2 regions of the Marinomonas maritima genome follow, and region 1 is predicted to be linked to the other one. Evidence: predicted binding sites of a transcription regulator. Region 1 holds the regulator's gene; the other holds the start of a gene.
The links. The regulator FNR, encoded in region 1, switches genes on or off when oxygen is low (the NO sensors DNR and NnrR bind a similar motif). The targets are predictions, from matches to a motif close to TTGATNTANATCAA.

Region 1 (3,187 bases):
GCTCCGATGCCACCAACCCTTCTGAAAAAATATTTAAGCATCTCGCGACTTCTTCGATCGCTTCATCCCGAAAAAGAGCCACACCCAAGACTAACCAAAGAACTTGATCTTCCGGTAAGCGTCGTGCCTGATGCTTGCGCTTGAAGAAAGAGTTAATACGGAACTGGAATATTCAGAGTGAAGGTCGAGTGACCTGAGAATACATGAAGTTCATCGATGCTAAGAAGTAACTGCTGAATAGACACAAAAAAATCCGATTAAGCTTTCTTAATCGGATTTTCTGAGGCTACTCCATTAAATTCAACCCTTAAGTGAACGTAATTAGACCTTGACCACCTTTTTTATAATTTTGATGTTAACTAAAATCACTCTCCATCATAGGCGCACAGGCTAAAGACAGGAATATCACTGTCTCTTAACTTCTGACTTCCGCCAAGGTCTGGTAAGTCAATAATCGCTGCGACTTCTTTGATATTTGCACCTTGCTTAGTCAATAACTTAATCGCCGCGAAAAGCGTACCACCAGTGGCAATCAAATCATCAAACAACAACACTTCATCTCCAGCCTTTACTGCGCCTTCTTGAATTTCTAATTCCGCCTCACCGTACTCTAAAGCGTATTTCTGTGAAATGGTTTTACCTGGAAGTTTGCCTTTTTTTCTAACTAAAATAAGAGGTTTCTGCAGCTCGTAAGCCAATACTGCCGCGATCAAAAAACCGCGAGCATCAATACAAGCAATATGAGAAATGTCCGTGGATATGTAACGATGAACATAAGCGTCTACCACCATCCTCATGCCTTTAGGGTCGCTAAAAATAGGCGTAATATCACGAAAGCTAACGCCTTCTTTTGGCCAGTCTTCTACAGTTTGTATTAGTGATTTAACATAAAAATCGTCGTAAAGCATATCTAGTAGCGCCTCAATATATCAATCAAATTCGAGCAATTTTACCACAATCGCTAGCAACCCCAATGAGTTTTTGCATTTCGGGAAAATTGAGTATTTCGATTTCTTTGCCATCGACGTGTATTAATTCACTTTTTTGGAATCGTGTAATCACACGACTCACAGTTTCAACCGCTAAACCAAGATAATTCCCTATCTCACCACGAGACATAGACAAACGAAACGATGACGCCGAATAACCACGTATTTTAAACCGATTAGATAAGTTCAGTAAAAAAGATGCCACTTTTTCATCTGCATTCTTTTTACCCAATAAAACCATCATTTGCTGATCATCAGAAATCTTACGACTCATTATTTTAAATAATTGGTGCCTTAAAGAAGGGATCTGAACAGAAAGGTCTTCTAAGTGACTAAATGGAATTTCACATACTGTTGTTGTTTCCAAAGCCTTTGCTGAAACAGGGTACTTATTTGAGTCAATTCCACTAAGACCGACTAACTCACTAGGGCAATAAAAGCCTGTGATTTGTTCTTCTCCATAAGACGTAATGTTAAACGTTTTTAAGGTGCCGGAACGAACGGCATAAACAGAGTGGAAGGCATCCCCTTGACGAAATAAAAACTCACCTTTTTTTAGAGGTTTTTTACGCTCAATGATTTGATCTAGTTTGTTGATGTCTTCATCCGCTAATGCAATGGGTAGGCATAACGCACTCAAACTGCAGTTTTGGCACTGCGATGTGAGTGGACTATTAAATCGTGACGGCGTGTGTGCCATTGACATGTAAATCTCCCTGATCTCGATTTTTAAATTACTTTTGAGTATTTTATGGTGCTACTTAGATACTTATCGAAAACCATACAAATACAGCGAATAAGCAATCTGCCGCGTTCCGTAACCTTAATCGTGGCCTGCATTCCATAATAATCAATTTCAACCATGCCATCTTCGATCATAGGCTTTAGATTGTCTACCTCCTCGGCGAAATATTCAAAGAAGCTAATGTTATATTTTTGCTCGATGAGTGCTGTAGTTAATTCAAATTGAGCAATCAACGTCATGATAATTTGATGGCGTATCCGATCATCCACGTCACTGATATACCCTTTGGCAATGGCGAGCTGACCTTTCTCAATACTACTCCTATAATGTGAAAGATCCGTATAATTTTGCATGTAAGTACCACTTAAATCGCTAATAGCTGAGACGCCAAAAGCAATTAAATCTGTACCAGCGTGCGTAGTGTAACCTTGAAAATTGCGCTGTAATCGCCCTTGTTTTTGTGCCTTGGCCAAGCTATCACTGGGCTTTGCGAAATGGTCCATTCCAATGTATTCATATCCGGCCGAAATTAAAGATTCGATGCTCATTTTTAGCAAATCAAGCTTCATACTTGGTGCTGGTAAGCTTTCATCCAATATGCGCCGTTGAGATCGAAACCGTTCTGGCAAATGAGCATAATTAAAAAGAGAGATTCTTTCTGGCGATAACGCGACGACATCCGCTAACGTCGCCCTAAAACCTTCCATTGATTGATAGGGTAGGCCATAGATTAGATCGAAGTTTATAGACTTAATATTTAGCTCTCTTGCATAGCCAACCAAATCGGCAACCATTTTTATAGGTTGAATCCGATGGATAGCCTCTTGAACTTTAGAATCAAAGTCTTGAACGCCGATACTGATTCTATTAATGCCCATTTCAGTTAGTAATTTAAGCTTAGAGTGCGTAATTTCACGCGGGTCAATTTCGATACTGTAATCTTGAGTTCCGTCGTTAATCAAGTTGAAATGCTGCTTTATGTCACTAAACAACGACCTAATAAGCTCTTCTGTTAAAAAGGTCGGCGTACCTCCGCCAAAATGCAACTGCGTTACTTTTCTTGTGCGATCCAGCATAAGGCTGCGCAGTCTCATCTCCTCACCCAAGAGTTCAACGTACTCGATACCTTTATCATACTGTTTAGTCACAATTTTGTTGCAGGCGCAGTAATAGCAAAGGTGGGCACAGAAAGGAATATGGAAATACAAGCTAAGCGGTTTTTCTGATGGCATTAGCATTTTATCGATCAAAGCTATTTTATTTATCGTTGAGTCAAATTGTGGCGCAGTTGGGTAAGAAGTATAGCGAGGTCCAGATAAGTCGTACTTGCCAATAAGTGAAGAGTCCCAGATCATGGTGTGTTCCTATTAAAATTTCTAATAGGAGTGTACTCTTTTGTTGCGTGTAATCTTCTGATCTAAATCAATGATTACCACCCCGATTAAGAAAGTTT
Region 2 (3,187 bases), 120 kb from region 1:
TCGTTTGGAAAGACAGCGCGCAAGTGTTATTAGTTGACGATAGCTTAGAAATCGTACCGCTTTAAGGTTCATTTTTCATTTTATTATTTAGATAAGCTCATAACGGGATTATCGGGGGATACAGTATTGGCAAAGATCATAGTAGTCACCTCAGGCAAAGGCGGTGTTGGCAAGACAACATCCAGCGCTGCTATTGGGACTGGTATTGCGTTAAAAGGACATAAAACCGTTATTATTGATTTTGATGTAGGCTTGCGTAATCTGGATTTGATTATGGGTTGCGAACGCCGCGTGGTTTATGATTTTGTAAATGTGATCAATAAAGAAGCGACACTATCGCAAGCTTTAATTAAAGATAAGCGTACGAAAGGGTTGTTCATTCTACCGGCATCACAAACACGAGATAAAGACGCATTAACCATTGAAGGTGTGAAAGAAGTTCTAGACGAGCTTGCTAAGGAATTTGACTATATTATCTGTGATTCTCCTGCCGGTATTGAAAAGGGCGCTCAAATGGCTCTGTATTTTGCTGACGCGGCAATTGTTGTGACGAATCCAGAAGTTTCTTCTGTAAGAGATTCAGACCGTATTTTGGGTATTTTACAAAGTAAGTCTAAACGCGCTGAAGATGGAAAAGAGCCAATAGAAGAACACCTTTTGTTGACGCGTTATCATCCTGGGCGTGTTGCATCGGGGGAAATGTTAAGTGTTTCTGATGTTGAAGACATTTTAGCCATTCCGCTATTGGGTGTTATTCCTGAGTCGGAGGCGGTTCTCAAGGCTTCAAATCAAGGTACTCCCGTCATTTTAGATACTGAATCTGAAGCTGGCTTGGCTTATATGGATGCAGTTGACCGTTTGATGGGCGAGGAGCGTCCATTGCGTTTCTTGGAAGTCCAGAAGAAAGGTTTTATTAAACGTTTGTTAGGAGGTTAGGGTGGGGATTTTCGATTATTTTAAAAGTAAAAACGCACCTAGCTCAGCTTCTGTCGCTAAGGATCGTTTGCAGATTATTGTGGCGCACGAGCGCAGCAAGCGCCATCAACCAGATTATCTGCCGCAGATGCAACAAGAAATCATCGATGTTATTCGTAAGTATGTCAATATCGGTAATGAAGATGTGCAGATACAGCTAGACAACACAGACGACTGCTCAGTACTCGAGTTGAATGTGACGTTACCAGAACAGAGTTAGTGTTCAGTTAGAAATAGTAAAGCGCCAGCAGGACTTTGATATAAGTCATGTCTGGCGTTTTTTTTATTTCAAGTTTAGTAAGAGTGATTATCATTGTTTTACTCGAATTCTGCGTGGGTGTATTATTCGCTCCACTCATTTTTGACTGTTAGAGTAAGATTGAATGCTGCGTTATTTTCTTGGTGTGACAACCATTTCATTATTTATCTCTGCTTGTAGTGAGCCAACACAGGTTGCTGGCCGCGCTGAACTTCATAGTAAGCCGGCTTCAGAGCTTCCTATCGCTTCAACCGACTCTAAAGCTTTGCTAGGATCGCAATTATTTTTTGATACCAGCCTTTCTAAAGAGCGTAATCAGTCTTGTGGAACATGCCATGATATTGCGAATGCCTTTATTGATAAAAGGCAAGATGCACTTTTTGGTGCGGTGTCGCTAGGCAGTGATGGGCATTCTATGGGCGGGCGTAATACGCCTACCGCTGGGTACGCTGCTTTTTCTCCAGCATTCCATCGTATGGCGAATGGTGAATACCGTGGAGGTCAATTTTTAGACGGGCGAGCCTCAGGCTTAGCTCAGCAGGCAGAGGGGCCATTTTTAAACCCTTTGGAAATGGCGATACCCGATGGTGATGCGGTTGTCACTCGAGTTAAAGAGAATGGTCGTTATGAGGGTCTGTTTAATTCTATTTATGGTCAAGGTGTGTTGGACGATCCTATTAAAGGCTATGCGGCGATTACAGATGCTATTGCAAGCTTTGAGAAAACCGCTTTATTCATGCCTTTTGACTCAAAATACGATCGAGCGTTAAGAGGGGAGGAAAAACTAACGCCTCAAGAAGAGCTGGGGAAAACGTTATTTTTCTCTCAGCAGTTTACTAATTGCAACGCATGTCACCAGTTAAATAATTCACCATTAAACCCTCAAGAAACCTTTAGTAATTATGAGTATAGAAATATTGGTGTGCCGGCCAATCAGGCATTGATGGCTTATAATGGCAATAAGAAAGATCTTGGTTTGCTGGATAATCCAAATATTGATGACCCTAATCAGGCAGGTAAGTTTAAGGTGCCTTCTTTACGTAATGTGGCGGTAACTGGGCCTTATATGCACAATGGGGTGTTCAAGGATTTGCGGACCGTTGTGCTTTTTTATGATAAATACAATAATCCTGGCCGCACAATAAACCCTGAAACAGGAAAGGTGTGGGCGGAGCCGGAAGTAACTGAAAATATTGATCTGGTGAATTTAGAAAAGGGTCCGGCTTTGCCGGATCGCCGTGTTGATGCGATTGTCGCTTTCTTAAAAACGCTTACAGATAGGCGTTATGAGGCGTTGCTAAAAGACAAAGAGTAAAGTCTGAAAATACCTTAATTATGGAGATTGGATTCTTTTAAATGGGGTCGTCTCCTTATTGTTTTCATTGATAAAACTGGCCTGTGATTCAAAAATTTATTACATTGACCCTTTGGTTTACTTTGTTGCGCACTTTGCGTGTGCGAAATGAAACATGAAGGATTGTAAAAATGAAATATGTTCCGCTCGGACGAACAGGTTTAGAGGTTTCTAGAGTCTGTTTGGGTACTATGACTTGGGGTACTCAGAATAATCAAAAAGATGCAGATGAGCAGATTGAATATGCGCTGTCCCGCGGTGTGAATTTTATCGATACGGCTGAAATGTATTCTATCCCACCGAATGCAGAATCTTACGGTAAAACAGAGGCCATCATTGGTGACTGGCTATCTCGTCATCCATCACGTCGTGAAGCGTTTATTCTGGCGACTAAGATTGCTGGTCCTGGGCTTGACTATATTCGCGATGGCGGCCCGATTACGGGCGCTGCAATCATTGCATCTGTTGATGCTTCTTTACAGCGCTTACAGACAGATTATATCGATCTGTATCAGCTTCATTGGCCTAATCGCGCCACACCCCATTTCGCAAAACATTTTCCCGGTCAAATTTCTTTTACTGATGTTGATAGTAAAGCC

Region 2: a site for FNR is predicted at 1,231-1,244, ahead of M3I01_RS09180 (cytochrome-c peroxidase). Genes of this name have one in related genera too.

What each region holds. Positions count from the first base shown of each region.
Region 1 is NZ_JAMZEG020000002.1:790,460-793,646, reverse strand. It holds partial or broken gene M3I01_RS09745 (transposase domain-containing protein) at 1-239, opposite strand, end outside; gene M3I01_RS09740 (adenine phosphoribosyltransferase) at 366-908, opposite strand; gene fnr (fumarate/nitrate reduction transcriptional regulator Fnr) at 934-1,695, opposite strand; gene hemN (oxygen-independent coproporphyrinogen III oxidase) at 1,719-3,089, opposite strand.
Region 2 is NZ_JAMZEG020000002.1:673,247-676,433, forward strand. It holds gene minC (septum site-determining protein MinC) at 1-65, shown strand, start outside; gene minD (septum site-determining protein MinD) at 127-936, shown strand; gene minE (cell division topological specificity factor MinE) at 938-1,195, shown strand; gene M3I01_RS09180 (cytochrome-c peroxidase) at 1,359-2,549, shown strand; gene M3I01_RS09185 (aldo/keto reductase) at 2,720-3,187, shown strand, end outside.